Regions from separate parts of the Nocardioides jiangxiensis genome, predicted to be linked through region 1. Evidence: predicted binding sites of a transcription regulator. Region 1 holds the regulator's gene; each other region holds the start of a gene.
The links. The regulator LexA, encoded in region 1, represses DNA repair genes until DNA is damaged. The targets are predictions, from matches to a motif close to TCGAACANNTGTTCGA.
Positions count from the first base shown of each region.

Region 2: a site for LexA is predicted at 2,687-2,702, ahead of recA (recombinase RecA). Genes of this name have one in related genera too.
Region 3: a site for LexA is predicted at 2,076-2,091, ahead of imuA' (DnaE2-dependent mutagenesis accessory factor ImuA'). Genes of this name have one in related genera too.

Region 1 is NZ_JAUQTA010000001.1:921,359-926,921, reverse strand. Features, by position in the region: gene Q5722_RS04600 (oxygenase MpaB family protein) at 1-338, opposite strand, end outside; gene Q5722_RS04595 (hypothetical protein) at 375-950, opposite strand; gene Q5722_RS04590 (M15 family metallopeptidase) at 1,004-1,909, opposite strand; gene lexA (transcriptional repressor LexA) at 1,922-2,641, opposite strand; gene Q5722_RS04580 (LysM peptidoglycan-binding domain-containing protein) at 2,882-3,241, opposite strand; gene Q5722_RS04575 (hypothetical protein) at 3,456-3,803, opposite strand; gene nrdR (transcriptional regulator NrdR) at 4,150-4,641, shown strand; gene Q5722_RS04565 (vitamin B12-dependent ribonucleotide reductase) at 4,811-5,563, shown strand, end outside.
Region 2 is NZ_JAUQTA010000001.1:233,545-239,107, forward strand. Features, by position in the region: gene Q5722_RS01210 (PPK2 family polyphosphate kinase) at 1-811, opposite strand, end outside; gene Q5722_RS01215 (regulatory protein RecX) at 875-1,516, opposite strand; gene recA (recombinase RecA) at 1,516-2,550, opposite strand; gene Q5722_RS01225 (polysaccharide pyruvyl transferase family protein) at 2,781-3,824, shown strand; gene Q5722_RS01230 (glycosyltransferase family A protein) at 3,824-4,696, shown strand; gene Q5722_RS01235 (nucleoside deaminase) at 4,743-5,222, shown strand; gene Q5722_RS01240 (MFS transporter) at 5,272-5,563, opposite strand, start outside.
Region 3 is NZ_JAUQTA010000001.1:481,929-487,491, forward strand. Features, by position in the region: gene Q5722_RS02425 (choice-of-anchor G family protein) at 1-451, shown strand, start outside; gene Q5722_RS02430 (SDR family oxidoreductase) at 525-1,358, opposite strand; gene Q5722_RS02435 (TetR/AcrR family transcriptional regulator) at 1,368-1,955, opposite strand; gene imuA' (DnaE2-dependent mutagenesis accessory factor ImuA') at 2,102-2,749, shown strand; gene Q5722_RS02445 (DNA polymerase Y family protein) at 2,746-4,371, shown strand; gene Q5722_RS02450 (error-prone DNA polymerase) at 4,385-5,563, shown strand, end outside.

The DNA of each region.
Region 1 (5,563 bases):
TAGCTCCACACCTTCCAGGTGACGGAGCCGGGCCCGTAGAAGCCGTGGTCCGCCGCCGGTGCGAGCTCCGGCGCGGCGAAGACCTCGGGGAAGTCTCGGTCAGTCACCCGCAGGAGTAAGCCGGCCACGGTGACGCCCGCGAGGAGCGCGAGCCATGCCGCGCCCACGAGCAGGCTGTTCCTGTCGCTCGTCAGGTCGTCGCGGAACACGACGGTGGCGCCGGCGACCAGGACGACGTACGTGCCGAGGGCGAGGAGGGCACCGCCGAGATCGCGCGGGGCCGCACGCCACATCGCGTGGACGATGCCGACGGCGATCGCCAGCTGGATCGACGCCATCGCGCGTACGTCGAGCGGGCTGGCCTCGAACGGGAGCTAGGTGACCGTGCGCGCAGGGTCGACCAGGCTGGCGAGCGCCAGCCCGAGCAGCGGTGCTGCCGTGACCGTGCCGCCGACGCGCAGCAGCCAGGAGGGTCCGCGTGGTGGCAGGCCGGCCCTGCGCACCGTGCGGATGCAGCGCACGAGCACGACGGGCAGGACGACCATCGCGGGCACCCAGCCCAGCGTGATGGTGCGGCTGATGGTCAGCGGGCCGAGGGGATCCATCCGGCCGAGCTCCCGCAGGTGCAGTGCGGTGGTCACCGCCAGTCCGACAAGGCCGGCGAGCACGACGACGGAGGTGAGGTCGACGGCCCGGCGGCCGGCCGAGCGGCCCGCCACCGCGAGCACGGCGGCGGCGAGGAACCCCGCGGCCGTGACGGCGGCTGCGAGCGGAGAGGTAGGTGCCCACACGAAGACCGTGGGAGACCACGCGCCGAACATCAGCAGCACCGCCATCGGCAGTGCCAGCAGCCCCAGTCCCTCGTGGATGGCGTGGGTCAGCTCCGCCGGATCCGGTTCGGGCGCATGCCACTCGGCCGGGGTGCCGGGGGAGGTGTGCTGGTCGACCATGGCGCCGACTCTACGCCGGTTCGCGACGCATTGCTACCATTAGGTAGTAATAGTCATCGGTTGTGGAGGCTGAAGTGGTGCCGGTCCTTCAGCGTGTGCCAGTCGCCACCCCACTCCCACCCGATCCGGGCGAACGCGGCGATCGCCCCAGGCGTCAGCATCCCCGGCCGGAGCGGGTCCCGGTCGACGTAGGAGCCGGCCAGCTCGGGCAGGACGAGGTCGCCCTTCGTGTAGGGGTTCTGGAAGGGGTTCACGTCCACGGCCAGGCCGTAGGCGTGCTCACTGAACCGGCTCGACCCGACCGCCGGACGGCAGACGAAGGCACTGGTGTCGTTGCCGTCGCCGTACGGCGGGGCGTCGAGCTCGGCCCGCGTGGTCACCCGCATCTCCTCGAGCGGGAAGCGCTGCCGCCACAGCTCCCGGAACACCGATGCCACCGGCGCCGCCACCGACCGGTTGAGCAGGAGCTCCCCGGTGTGGCGGGCGCCGTCGAAGCCCCGGAAGGTCAGGCGGACCCAGGCCAGGTCCTCCTTGCCGACGGGGCACCCGGGCTGCCACGTCGAGCGGGCGATGACGTCGGCCGGCGCGGGCGCGACGATGCGCGCGGCGAAGCCGGAGCCGGGCAGCTCGGCCACGGTGTCGGGCAGCGTGAAGCGTCGCTCGCGCAGCTCCTTCGGTGTCGTCCGGACCATGCCGTAGCCGTCGGCGCGGAGGGGGAGGGGGCGGGTGCCGAGCCAGGTGGGCGGCACGGTGCCGGGCAGGGGCGCGTTGATGGATGACGCCGCAGCCGCCGCCGACGAGGCGAGGGCGTCGAGGTCGGAGCTGGCCGAGGCCGTCGAGCTGGGCGTCGACGCGTGCGTGGTGAGGCCAGGGGTGGCGTCGTCGCGTGGTGCACATGCCACTGCCCCCGCCAGGACCGAGGTCGCGACGAGGGCAGTGAGGAAGCGTCGGGGCGTCACGGCCCCAGCGTGTCAGACGCGGCGCAGGACCGCGGTGACGATGCCGAGGATCGACGCGTGCGTGCCGTCGATCGGGTCGTAGGCGTCGTTGTGCGGCATCAGCCAGACCTGGCCGTCCTTCTTCTTGAAGGTCTTGACCGTGGCCTCGCCGTCGAGGAGCGCGGCGACCATGTCGCCGTTGGTGGCGGTGGGCTGCTGGCGGATCACGACGTAGTCGCCGGAGCAGATGGCGGCGTCGATCATCGAGTCACCGGAGACCTCGAGCAGGAAGAGCGTGCCGTCGCCGACCAGGCTCTTCGGCAGCGGGAACACGTCCTCCACGCGCTCCTCCGCCAGGATCGGGCCGCCGGCGGCGATGCGCCCCACGACCGGCACGTAGGTCGCGGCCGGCACCGAGTCGCCGATGCCGGTCTCGTCGTAGGAGACCTCCTCGGCCGCGCCGATCGAACGCCGGGCAGCGAGCACCTCGGGCAGGAAGACCTCGATGGCACGCGGCCGGTTGGGGTCGCGCTTGAGGAACCCCTTCTGCTCCAGCACCTTGAGCTGGTGTGACACCGAGCTGGATGACGTCAGGCCGACCGCGTCGCCGATCTCGCGCATCGAGGGCGGGTAGCCGCGCGCCTCGAGGGCGTCGCGGATGACGTTGAGGATGCGCTGCTGCCGCGGCGTCAGGCCGGTCGCGTCAGCAGGACCGTCGGGGAGCTCGGTGACCTTGCGAGGAGGAGTCGCCATCGTCTGCGCCTTACGTCGTGGAGGGCTGGTCGGTATGGGTCCAACGTAGTCGTGATCACGCACGGCTTCAAACATGTGTTCGAACCGCGTGTCGCCCCGACGTGGGCTGAAATGTGAGGCGGGGCGGGTGCTGCCTTCCCTTGCAGCGCCCGCCCCGCGTCTTCCCCATCCCGCGCGCCGGGGTCGAGGCGACGCGCGGGAACCTGGGCGGCCACCCACCAGTGGTGGCCGCAGTCTGTGTCAGTCGACCGGGATGTAGAGCTCCTGGCCGGCGTAGAGCATCGCGCCATCGAGGGCGTTGAGCTTCTCGATGGCGTCGACGGTGGCGCGGACGTCGCCGTCGCTGTGCGCCGACGCGATGTCCCAGAGGGTCTGCCCCGGGGCCACGACGATGCGCTCGGTCGCGGTCGGCGAGCCGCCCGCGTCGGTCGAGGCGCTCGAGCCGCCCATGATCACGAAGGCGAGCGCGAAGACGACGAGCACGGCGCCCATGAAGACGACGAGGCGGCCACGGCGGGTCAGCCGGAGCTGGCCTGCGGGTGCCGGCCCGGTGCGGGCGGGACGGATCTCGAACGTGGGGGCGAAGCTGATCGTGCTCATCGGGGACCTCCGGGGAAGAGTCGGTCGGGGTGACGAGCGAATGTCTAGTCAGGGCCCCCGACACAACCGGGGGAACGGCTCCGGTCGGGAGATCGATCAGACGTTCGATCGAACACGTGATCGAAGTTAGATCATGTGTTCGAATGACGCAAGGCTCTGTTCGAAAAAAGATTCGAGGCCTGCGTCACGTGCTCGGCGCGGCCGGCCGGTCGGATCAGCGCGCGGCGCGACGTCCGCCGGCGGGCCGCGCAGGGGCGTCGGGGGAGCCGGCGGGTGGGGCGAGGATGCCCAGCACCGTCAGCAGCCGGACGCCGAGCATGAGGCCGGCGAAGAGACAGGAGGCCGCGCCGATGCAGGCGAGCAGCAGGAAGAACCACGCGGCGCCGTTGCCGCCGCGAGCGGTCGCGCCGAAGTCGATGGCGGCCCACACGAGGTAGCCCCAGGCGACGACGCACAGGGTGACGGCCACGGCGTACTTCGCGACGCGCGTGTCGAGCGAGCGGCGGGGGCGAGCCCGGCGGGAAGCCTTGCGGCTGCCTGCGTGCTTCGACCCGTTCGTCACGCGGGGATTCTGTCACGGCAGGGCGTTCCGCATGACCAACAATCGACGACACGCCCGACACGCCGAGCTGCGATTTCGGCGCCGGAAACCGGCTCTTCCGTGCTGACCTGCGCTTTTGCGACCTGGACCACATCCGACACGCCGATCGCGTCGCCCGTGGCGACGAGGCGGCTTGCGGCGCTGGTGGTCGCGACGTACGGTTACCACTACATCTAGTAGTTACACCGTTGTGGTTCTCCACATGTAGTCAACAGGTGTGACCGGCGCCATCAACAGCCAGGGCGCCTTTATCCACAGCAATCCACAGGCGCCAGGCGCGAAGACGACGGACGAGGGGAGCCGAGCGATGCACTGTCCACACTGCCGCAACACCGACACCCGCGTGCTCGACTCCCGAGTCGCTGACGACGGCGCCGCGATCCGCCGCCGCCGGGTCTGCCCCGCCTGCGACCGCCGCTTCTCGACGGTCGAGCAGATGCAGCTCATGGTCAGCAAGCGCTCCGGCGCGACCGAGCCGTTCAACCGCGACAAGGCGATCAGCGGTGTCCGGAAGGCCTGCAAGGGCCGTCCGGTCACCGAGGACCAGCTCGCCCGCCTGGGCCACGACGTCGAGGACGCGCTGCGCTGCAGCGGCCAGGCGGAGTTCCCGGCGCACGAGGTCGGCCTCGCGATCCTGGGCCCGCTACGGGCGCTCGACGAGGTGGCCTACCTCCGGTTCGCGAGCGTCTACCGCGCGTTCGAGTCCGCCGAGGACTTCGCCAAGGAGATCGACGCCCTCCGTCTGGAGAGGGCGGCCGCTGATCCGGCGTTCGAGAAGGACCTCACCCCGAGCGGGTGACACAGACCGGCCCGGCATCGAGTGGGGAAGCTTGTTGCCGGGCCTCCAGACGACGCAGCACCAGCACCACCAGCAGCACCAGCACCACCAGCAGTACGCAGCAGCACCAGCAGTACGCAGCAGCAGCCAAGAAGCATCACGCCGGCAGATCATGGGAAATGGAGAGACGATGACCGAGACGGTTTCCGCCGCACAGCAGGCAACCGGGAAGGGCCTGAAGATGGAGCGCGTCTTCAGCACCGAGGGTGTGCACCCCTACGACGCGATCAACTGGGAGCGTCGCGACGTCGTCCAGACCAACTGGAAGACCGGCGAGACCGTGTTCGAGCAGCGTGGCGTGGAGTTCCCGGACTTCTGGTCCGTCAACGCCTCGACGATCGTCACCACGAAGTACTTCCGCGGTGCCGTCGGCGCCGACAACCGCGAGCAGAGCCTCAAGCAGCTCATCGACCGCGTCGTCAGCAAGTACGTCGCCGCCGGCCGCGACTTCCACTACTTCGCCTCCGAGGCCGACGTGAAGGTCTTCGAGGAGGAGCTGACCTGGCTGCTGGTCAACCAGTACTTCTCCTTCAACTCCCCGGTCTGGTTCAACGTCGGCACGACCGCTCCGCAGCAGGTCTCCGCGTGCTTCATCCTCTCCGTTGACGACTCGATGGACTCGATCCTCAACTGGTACAAGGAGGAGGGCTTCATCTTCAAGGGCGGCTCCGGCGCCGGCCTCAACCTCTCCCGCATCCGCTCCTCCAAGGAGCTGCTGAAGTCCGGCGGCACCGCCTCCGGCCCGGTCTCCTTCATGCGTGGCGCCGACGCGTCTGCCGGCACCATCAAGTCGGGCGGCGCCACGCGTCGTGCGGCCAAGATGGTCGTCCTCGACGTCGACCACCCGGACATCGAGGAGTTCGTCGAGACGAAGTGGCGCGAG
Region 2 (5,563 bases), 690 kb from region 1:
GCTTCTCGTGCTCGACGTCGAAGTCTGCAGGCGGCCACGTCAGGTCGAGACCGCGCAGTGCCTCGAGCAGCAGATGGCCGATGGCCAGGTTGCGGTACCACTTGTGGTCGCTGGGCACCACGTACCACGGTGCAGCGTCGGTGTTGGTCCGCTCGAGCGCGATCTCGTAGGCCTCGCGGTAAGACGCCCACCGGGCACGCTCGTCGATGTCGCCCGGGTTGAACTTCCAATGCTTCGCCGGGTCGTCGAGACGTGCGAGCAGCCGCTCCTTCTGCTCCGCCGCCGAGATGTGGAGCATGCACTTGACGATCGTCGTGCCGCCGTCGGCGATCCGCTTCTCGAAGTCGTTGATCGCACCGTAGCGACGCTCGATCTCGTCGGCGGGCGCCAGGTCGCGGACCCGACCGATGAGGACGTCCTCATACTGCGAGCGGTCGAAGACACCGATGATGCCTGCGGGAGCCAGCGCCTTCTCGATCCGCCACAGGAAGTCGTGGGCCCGCTCCTCCTCGGTCGGAGCCTTGAAGCTGGTCACCTTCACACCGGCCGGGCTGACCAGGCCGACGGTGTGCTCGAGGATGCCGCCCTTGCCGGAGGTGTCCATCCCCTGGAGCACCAGCAGCACGCTGCGGCCTCCGGCCCTGTTGGCGTAGAGCCGCTCCTGCAGCTCGGCGAGCTCGGGACCGAGGCCCTCCAGCGCCGCTTCGGCCTCCTCCTTCCCCCCGTCGTACGCCGGGGTGCCGGCCGGGTCGATCGCCGTCAGGTCGACCGGACCGACGGGGAGCCGAAGTGCGCTCACGAAGGACGTCATGGCAGAACCATAGAGGGCACGGCACAAGCCCCGTCTCGGCGCGGCACAAGCCCCGTCTCGGCGTCAGTCGGGGGGCTCGACGTCGTCGTCGGCGAGCGCACCGAGCTCCTCGCGCACGACCGCGAAGGCGACCCCGGGACCGTGGCCCTTGCGCGCCAGCATCCCGACCAGGCGGCGGGTGGCCACCTCGGGAGCGAGGCCACGCATGGAGCGGAGCTTGCGCTGCACCAGCCTGCGGGCCACCTCACGCTCGTCCTCGGGGTCGATCTCGTCGAGCGCCTCGCGCGCCACCTCGTCGTCGATGCCCTTGCGGCGCAGCTCCTGGGCGAGGGCACGCGAGGCCAGCCCCTTGCCGGGCTGGCGCGAGGCGATCCACTGGCGGGCGAAGGCCGCGTCGTCGACGAGTCCGACTTCCTCGAAACGGTCCAGCAGCCGGGTCGCGATCGCCTTCGGCACGTCCTTGGCATCGAGCTTCTTCTGCAGCTCCGCCCGTGAGCGCGCCTGGCCCGTGAGCTGGTCGAGCAGGATCTTGCGGGCCACCGCCTCGTGGTCGGCCTCGGGCCCCAGGGCCTCGAGGTCCTCAGGCGGCATCGCGTCCGCGGCGGAGGCGAAGTCCGGCGGCGGACCTGCTTCACCGAGCCACGCGGCCACCCCGGCGTGCACGTCGCCGTGCCACGCCGGAGCGGCTGCAGTGGGGTCAGACATCAGAAGTCGACGTTGGTCGGCTCCTCAGCGGGAGCGTCGATGGTCGGGCCGACACCGAGCTTCTCGAGGATCTTCTTCTCCAGCTCGTTGGCCAGGTCGGGGTTGTCGCGCAGGAAGTTGCGCGCGTTCTCCTTGCCCTGGCCGAGCTGGTCACCCTCGTAGGTGTACCAAGCGCCGGCCTTGCGGACGAGGCCCGCGTCGACGCCGACGTCGATCAGGCCACCCTCACGCGAGATGCCCTTGCCGTACATGATGTCGAACTCGGCCTGCTTGAACGGCGGGGCAACCTTGTTCTTCACGACCTTGACGCGGGTGCGGTTGCCGACCATGTCGGTGCCGTCCTTGAGCGTCTCGATGCGGCGCACGTCGAGGCGGACCGACGAGTAGAACTTCAGCGCGCGACCACCGGTCGTGGTCTCGGGCGAGCCGAACATGACGCCGATCTTCTCGCGCAGCTGGTTGATGAAGATCGCGGTCGTGCCGGACTGGTTGAGCGCACCGGTCATCTTGCGGAGCGCCTGCGACATGAGGCGGGCCTGGAGACCGACGTGGCTGTCACCCATCTCGCCCTCGATCTCCGCGCGGGGCACGAGCGCCGCCACGGAGTCGATGACGATGAGCGACAGCGCGCCGGAGCGGATCAGCATGTCCGCGATCTCGAGCGCCTGCTCGCCGGAGTCGGGCTGCGAGACCAGCAGTGCGTCGGTGTCGACGCCGAGGTTCTTCGCGTACTCCGGGTCGAGCGCGTGCTCGGCGTCGATGAAGGCGACCAGGCCACCGTTGCGCTGGGCGTTGGCCACCGCGTGCAGCGCGACCGTCGTCTTACCCGAGGACTCCGGGCCGTAGATCTCCACGACTCGACCACGCGGGAGGCCACCGATGCCGAGCGCCACGTCGAGCGCGATCGCGCCGGTCGGGATCACCTCGAGCGGAGCACGGGTCTCGTCGCCCAGGCGCATGATCGAGCCCTTGCCGAACTGCTTCTCAATGTTTGCAAGCGCTGCGTCGAGCGCCTTGTCGCGGTCTCCAGCCATCTTCTTCATCCTGTCGCGTAGTCACCAGCCGAGTACATCGGCGACGTTAGGACGAACCACCGACAGAGCCTGATCAGCCCGGTCGTCACCTGTGGAGAACATCGTCCGTGCGTCGTACCCGGTGAGCACACGCTAGCCGAACACCTGTTCGAAGCGCGCCGCAACACGCCGTACTCGCCGGCAGTCCCCCGCGGCGAGCCGACAGCCCGGCGTCCGTCTAGGCTCCAGCCGTGCGTGAACGAGACAGGTCCACCCTGGAAGAGCTGCGGTCCCGGACCCTCGACGTGCTGGTCGACGTCATCGGGCGCGGCGCGACGGTGGCGCTGCTCGACGCGCCCAACCAGCGCAACGTCGGCGACTCGATGATCTGGGCCGGCGAGGTCGCCTACTTCCGGCGGCTCGGCCTGAAGGTCGTCTACGTCGCCGACCTGCAGTCCTACGACACCGACGTGCTCCGCCGAACCCTTCCGGCCGACGGAGTGATCCTCCTCCACGGCGGAGGCAACGTGGGCGACCTCTGGCGCGGCCACCAGAAGCACCGCGAGCAGGTCGCGCGCGACTTCCGCGACCGGAAGATCGTGCAGCTGCCGCAGTCGGTCTGGTTCTCGGAGGAGAAGTACGCCGCCAACGCGAACCGCATCCTCGGCGCGCACCCGGACTTCACGCTGCTCGTGCGCGACCGGGAGACGGAGGAGCGAGCCGCTGCCTGGCTGCCGGACGTCCCGCGGCGCTACTGCTGGGACATGGCCCTGGGCTGGGACCCGCGCCCGTCGCGGAAGCAGCACGGCGGGGCACCCGCTCTCGTCGTGGCCCGCACCGACCACGAGGGCGCCTCCGGACTCGGGACGGCCGACCTGGCGAGCGACCTGGGGGTGGCCGCCGACGTCCGCGACTGGACGAGCCCCGAGCTGGACACGCTCGGCTGGCGCCTGGCCCGCGCCGTGCCGCGGATCGCGAGGCGCTGGCCGGCGCTCAGGCGCTGGCACCTCTTCCAGGTGCTGCTGCGGGCGAGCTTCGGCTGGATCAACCGCGCCAACGTCCGCAGCGGCGTCCGCCTCTACGCCGGACGCCGCGTGGTCGTCGTCGACCGGCTGCACGCACACGTCCTCGCCGTCCTGATGGGGATCGACCACGTGATGCTCGACAACAGCTACCGCAAGCTCGGAGCGGTCTTCGACGACTACACCCACCGGTTCAGCACCGCGGCGTACGCGCACGACCGAACCGAAGCCATCGACCTCGCGCGCACCATCCTGAACCGACCGGAGAACTGATGCTGGCCTTCGTCACCTCCCTTCGTCACCCGCACAACTCGGCCGACTACGGACGCGTGGAGCAGCTGCTCCAGGAGACCCTCGGCTCGGTCACCGCGCAGACCTCCGACGACTACGTCGTGTACGTCGTCGGCAACCGGGCACCGGCCTTCACGCTGCCCGACCGGACCTTCTTCGTCCCGGTCGACTTCGCCCCACCGGTCGACGTGGCAGGTCCCCAGTTCGAGCTCGGCCCGTTCGTGCGCGACAAGGGCACGAAGATCGGGATCGGCCTCGCCGCAGCCCGTGAGCACCGCCCTGACCACGTCATGATCTTCGACGCGGACGACTACGTGCACCACGACATCGCGGCGCTGTCGTCCTCCGACCCGGATGCGAACGGATGGCTCGTCGAGGAGGGCTACATCTACTCGCGGGCGCGCCAGGCCTACCAGGTGCAGAAGCGGTTCTTCGGCGTCTGCGGCACCAGCCACGTCGTCGCCTGGCGGGCCTACGACGTGCCGCAGGACCTCCCCCTCACCGCGACCCAGGACGAGGTCGCCGAGGCGTACGGCGAGCGGCTGGGCGCCCTGCTCGGCGCCCACCGCAACAAGCGCATCTGGCTCTCCAAGCACGGCAACAAGCTGGACCCGATGCCGTTCCGCGGCGCGGTCTACCAGGTCGACACCGGCGAGAACCACTCCGGCAAGGGCCTGCGCGGTGTGGCCCGCCCGCTCGGTCGCGAGCTCACGTCGACCTACGGCGTGCCGCGCCTCCGGTCGCGGGTGGCCGCCGCCGGGGCGGCGTGGGCGCCCTCCGAGCTGGTGTACAGCGCGAGGAAGCGCTCTGCAGACCGCCGGGCCCGGGCTGGGAAGGCCGCCGCCTCCGCCTGATCCGGAGGACCGCCGGCGACGTGGAGCCGTGTGCCACGATCGGCCCATGGCGACGACAGGCAGGGACCAGCACTGGCTCGAGCGAGCGGTGGAGCTGGCGACCGCCAACGTCGCCGACGGCGGCGGGCCGTTCGGCGCCGTCCTGGTCCGTGACGACGTCGAGGTCGCGAGGGGCCAGAACCGGGTGACGCGGGACCACGACCCCACGGCGCACGCCGAGGTGGTCGCGATCCGCAGCGCGTGCGCCGTGCTCGCGACCCACGTCCTGACCGGCCTGACCCTGTACAGCTCCTGCGAGCCGTGCCCGCTCTGCCTCACCGCCAGCCTCTGGGCCCGCCTCGACCGCGTCGTGTACGCCGCGGACCGGACCGACGCCGCCGGCGCCGGGTTCGACGACCGGGTCTTCTACGAGCTGCTCGACCAGCCGAGGAGCACCTGGCCCACCCCCGTGGAGCGGCTGGAGGTCGTGGGCCACGAGGCCCCGTTCTCGGCGTGGCTCGCCCACGCGGCGCGCATCCGCTACTGAGCGCAACCCGGCTCGGGGCCCTCCACGGACGCTCCGGGGAGGGCCACCGTCACGGGCGCGAGCCGGACCGGCCGGCGACCACGCCCACGCCGAGTACCACCGCCCCCAGCGCTGCGGCGAGCGCGTTGAGCCAGCCGTAGCCCAAGGCGCCGACGACCACTCCGGAGAGTCCCCCGGCGACACCGGCGGAGAGGCCCATGACCAGGTCGGACGCGCCCTGCACGTCGGTGCGGGCGGCCAGCGGCGTCCGGTCGGTCAGCAGGGTGGACCCGGCGATGGTCACGAACGACCACCCGATGCCGAGCACGAAGAGACCCGCGAAGACCTGCCACGAGCTGCCC
Region 3 (5,563 bases), 440 kb from region 1:
ACCGGTGCCCGGCCAGAGCGCCACGGCGACGTGGAGCGTCAACCTGATGGGGACGCCCACCGCGCCGACCTGCACCGCAGTCGGCATCACGGGACCGCTGCTCTGCAAGACGCTGGCCGCCGCGATCACCCTGGCAGGCCCGACCGTCACGAAGCTCGCCACGGTCCTGCACGACTACGTGACCAGCGACGCCGGTCACCAGGTCTTCGCCCTCGCGATCGACGACATCAAGACCGGGCTCATCACGATCCCGATCCGCAAGGCCCTCGACCCGGTCCTCCAGATCGTCGACAAGGGCTTCTCGATCCAGGTCAACCACCAGCAGAAGGGCACCTGCGCCGACGGCAGCACCGGCTCGATGGACCTCTCTGCACTGAGCGTGGCGGTCCTCCGTCCGCAGGCGGGACCGCGGATCAACTTCGCCAACACCCGGCTCCACCTGGGCTGCTGACGAACGAACGACGACGGGGCCGCCTCCTCCCGGAGGCGGCCCCGTCGGCTGTCCGCTGCGGGAGGCTGGGGCCTCAGGCCTTCGCGGGCACGCCGGTCGCCTTGCGCAGCACGGCGTCGAGCACCGGCGTGGGCGTCGTGCCGCTGAGGGCGACCTGGGCCTTGGGACCGAGGCCGACGACGTAGCGGGCGCGGGGGCTGCGCGACGTGATCGCCTTCTCGATGGCGCGGGCGACCTTGTCCGCGGGGACGGCGAGCTTCTGCGAGAGCGGGATCATCCTGCGGAATCCGGCCAGGTGCGGGCGGTAGAGCTCCTGCGCGGCCGGCGACATGCTGGCGATGGCCGCGTCCAGGTCGGCGTCGGCGTTGTGCCAGATGTCGGTCGAGACCTGCGCGGGCTCGACCAGGGAGACCCGGATCCCCCACGAACGCAGCTCCATGCGCAGCGCATCGGCGGCACCCTCGAGCGCGAACTTCGAGGCGTTGTAGGCACCGGTCAGCGGGGTGGCGACGCGACCGCTGAGCGAGGACGTGAAGACGATCCGGCCGCGGGAGGCGCGCAGCTGCGGGAGCAGGGCCTGGGTGACCGCGAGGTGGCCGATCAGGTTGATCTCCATCTGCTCGCGCAGGGTCTCGACAGGGAGGCCCTCGAGGGGGCCGAGCTTCGCGACGCCGGCGTTGTTGACCAGGGCGTCGAGCGTGGTCACCTCGGCGGCCACGCGGGCGATCTGGGCCGCGTCGGTGATGTCGAGGAGGACCGGGGTGATGCGGGAGTCGAGGGCGGCGAGCTCGGCGCCGTCCTCCTCCCGCCGGACGCCGGCGAGGACGTCCCAGCCGGCAGCGGCGAGACGGAGGGACGTGGTGCGGCCGATGCCGCGCGAGGCGCCGGTGACGAGAACGGTGGGCATGGGCGGACTCTAGGCGAGCAGGAGCGGCATCGCCTCACGCAGGCGCAGGACCAGGGCGCGCGAGGCGTTCTCGTCGCCCTGGAAGTGCTCCTGCAGCGCACGCTGGAAGAGCCCGTCGACGAGGGCGTACGCCGTGGCCGCCTCGACCCGGAGGCGCCGGCCGGAGAGGCGGGCGTAGGTGTCGAGCACGCGGACCACCATGGCCTCGATGAGGGCGTCGATCTCGGCGAGCGCGGCCCCGTCGACGGAGCCGAACCACCCCTGCGTGCGGACGTCGTACCAGAGGCGGTGGAGGCGGCCGTCGGTCAGGAGCGAGTCGACCAGCCGGTCCTCGAACGCGGCGAGCACGCCGGCCGCCGTGGTGACACCCTCGAGCGCTGCGTCGTAGCGCTCGACGCAGGCGGTCTTGAAGAGCCGGACCGCCTCCAGGATGAGGCTCGACTTGTCCTTGAAGTAGTAGTGCAGGACCCCGTGCGAGTACGACGAGCGCTGGGCGATGTCGCGGATGCCGGTGTTGGCGTAGCCGCTCTCGCTGAGCACCTCCAGCGCCGACTGGGCGAGGTGCGTGCGGCGGTCGCCGACGCGCGCAACGGTCATGCGGCCACCACCCCTTGAATCCCCGAAGTCGGACAAATCTAACGGCGCGACGGGCCACTCCGCCGGGGAATGGGAGCATTCCTCCGGACCGCCACAGAACCCCTTCCCCGATTGACATGTTCGAACATCTGTTCGAACATGGAGGAGTGACAGCAGCCCTCGATCTGGCCCCCGAGCCGGGCACCTCCCGGGTCCCCGACCTGGCCGCCCTGCGCGCCCGGATCCGGCGCCTCGAGGGGTCCGAGTCGCCCGGCGACGTGATCGGCTTCGGGGTGCCCGAGGCGCTGCGGGCCGCGCTCCCGGGCGGGCTCCGGGCCGGGGCGACCTATGCCGCGACGGGCTCGCTGACCCTGGCCCTGATGCTGCTCGCCGAGGCCTGCTCGCAGGGCGCCTGGAGCGCCGTCGTCGGCCTGCCCGACCTCGGCCTCGAGGTGGCCTCCCGGATGGGTCTCGACCTCGACCGCACGCTCGTCGTCCCGGCTCCGGGCGAGCAGTGGGCGACCGTGGTCGCCGCGCTGGCCGAGATCGTCCCGGTCGTGCTGGCCCGACCGGTCCGCCTCGTGCCGACGGAGGCCGCCCGCCTGACCGCACGCCTGCGCGAGCGCGGCTGCACCCTGCTCCTGACCGAGGAGCCGCCCTCGACCTGGCCGGCCCTGCAGGCGACCCTGCATGCCTCCCCCGCCGGCTGGCGCGGGCTGGGCTCCGGTCATGGCTGCCTGCTGCAGCGCAGGCTCGCCGTCGAGGTCCGCCAGCGCACCGGCCGCACCTCCCGCCACCACCTGGAGGTGTCATGACGCCCCCGGAGGTCCGGCGCAGCCTGGCCCTCTGGTGCCCCGACTGGTCGCTGCTGGCCACCCGCACCGGGCACGGGCTCGACCCTGACGTGGCACTCGCCCTCCTGGAGAAGGGCAGGGTCGTCGCCCGCTCGGCGGCCGCCGACGCCGAGGGCGTGACCGTCGGGCTGCGGATGCGCGAGGCACAGGCGCGGTGCCCCGGCATCACCCTGCTCCCCCACGACCCTCTGCGTGACGCGCGTGCTTTCGAGCCGGTCGTCCGGGCCGTCGACGAGGTCATCCCCGGCGTCGACGTGCGCCGGCCCGGGCTCGTCGCCGTCCACGTCGCGGGGGCGGCCCGCTACTACGGGGGCGAGCAGGTCGCGGCCCGGGCGCTGGCCGACCAGGTGCGGGGCGTCGCCGGGCTGGTCGACGTCCGCATCGGCATCGCCGACGGCATCCACGCCGCCGAGCTCGCCGCGCAGGCGACGACAGCCGCCGTGCCCCTCCGGGTCGTGCCGACCGGTGCGTCAGCGGCGTTCCTCGCCGCGCTGCCGCTCGACGTCCTGGCCAACCTCCCCGGCGCAGGACCCGAGCTCGTGACACTGCTCAAGCGCCTCGGGCTGACCACCCTGGGCGACTTCGCCGCCCTGCCCGGCTCCTCGGTGCGGGCCCGGTTCGGCGTGCCGGGCATGCAGGCCCACGACCTGGCCCGCGGCCGTGAGGTGGCGCCGGTGCGCGCCGCTGCCGCTCCTCCCGACCTGACCCGCCACGTCGTCTTCGAGCCCGGGCTCGAGCGGGTCGACCAGGTCGCGTTCGGCTGCCGCACGATGGCGGAGGAGTTCATCGCCACCCTGACCGCTCGGCAGCTGGTCTGCTCGCAGGTCCAGGTGAGCGTCTTCACCGACGATGACGACACCGGGCGGGCCCACAGCGACCAGGTCTGGACCCATCCCCGCCACTTCAGCTCGACCGAGGTCGTCGACCGGATCCGGTGGCAGCTCCAGGGGGCGGCCGCCTCCGCACTGACCGCCCCGACCACGCGTCACGGCGCTGTCGTCCGGGTCGAGGTCGCGCCGCTCGCCCTCGACGACGCGGCCGCCCACGCAGGCGGGCTGTGGCGTGACGGGCCGGCCGACCGGATCCACCACACCGCCACCCGCCTGCAGGGTCGCCTCGGCCACGACGGCGTCCTGACTGCGGCCATCGGCGGCGGTCGGCTGCTCGCCGAGCGCACCCAGCTGCGCCCGTGGGGCGAGGCTGCCCCCACGGCCGCTGCCCGCAAAGCCGACCAGCCCTGGCCGGGCAGCCTGCCCGGGCTCGCACCGACCCTCGTCTACGACGAGCCGGTGCCGGTGCGGCTCCTCGACGCCGCACGCGCACTCGTGCGCATCGGGAGTCGTGGCGACCTCTCCAGCGACCCGGTCTGGCTCGACCCGGGCCCCCTCGGCGACGGCCTGCGACGGGTGACCGCCTGGGCCGGTCCCTGGCCGATCCGGCAGCGCTGGTGGGACCCGTCCGAGACCCGACGTGTCGACCGCGTGCAGCTCGTCGACGACCACGACCAGGCCTGGCTGCTGCTCTACGAGCAGCTCTCCCCCGACGAGGCCGAGCCCTGGTCGGTCGAAGGGCGCTACGACTGATGGGCCAGGAGTAATGGGCTGGAGCAACCCGCCTATCTCCTGGAAGGAGATGGAGCGGATCCACAGTGGTCGCCCTGCCAAGCCTCCGGTCAACGGGCGCGACGAGGCACCGGTCTCGCGCAAGCGCCAGCCGTTCCGCGCCCCTGTGGTCGAGCAGGTGGTCTCGACGACGCGCTACGCCGAGCTGCACGCACACTCGCACTACAGCTTCCTCGATGGTGCCTCCTCCCCGGAGGAGCTGGTCATCGAGGCAGCACGGTTGGGCCTGCACGGGCTCGCCCTCACCGACCACGACGGGATGTACGGCGTGGTCCGTTTCGCCGAGGCCGCCGAGGCCTACCCCGACCTCCAGACGATCTACGGCGTCGAGGTCTCCCTCGGGTTGCCCTCGCCCCAACAGGGCGTGGCTGATCCGGTCGGCGACCACCTGGTCCTCCTCGCCCGGGGCCAGGACGGTTACCACCGGCTCGCCGGCGCCCTCACCGATGCGCACCTCGCCATGGGCGCGGAGAAGGGGCGCCCCGTCTACGACCTCGCCGGCCTGGCCTCGTCCACCCAGGGGAAGGTCATGGCACTCACCGCCTGCCGCAAGGGCGCGGTCCGACGGGCCCTCACCTCTGCCACCGATGCCACCGCAGGCGAGAGGGCCGCGGAGCGTGAGCTGGCCCGGCTGCGGGAGCTCTTCGGCCGCGACGGCGTGGCGGTCGAGCTGCTCGACCACGGGCAGCCGCTCGACTCCCTCCACAACGACGCCCTCGCGCGGGTCGCCGCCCGGCTCGGCCTGCCCACGGTCGCCACCACCGGCGCTCACTACGCCACGCCTGCGCGGCATCCGCTCGCGACCGCCCTGGCCGCCGTACGTGCCCGGCGCAGCCTCGACGAGCTCGACGGCTGGCTGCCCGGCGGCGACGGTGCCCACCTGCGCAGCGGCGACGAGATGGCGCGCCGGTTCCGCCGCTACCCGGGCGCGGTCGAGCGCACGGCGGAGATCGCCGACGACCTGGCGTTCCCCCTCCGCAAGGCGAAGCCCGGCCTGCCGAGGCTCGACCTGCCCGGTGGCCAGACGCCGATGGAGCGGCTGCGCGAGCTCGCCTGGGAGGGCGCGGAGAAGCGCTACCCGGGCTACGGCGAGGAGGTCCGCGAGCGGCTGGAGAAGGAGCTCGCGGTCATCGAGCTGAAGGACTTCCCCGGC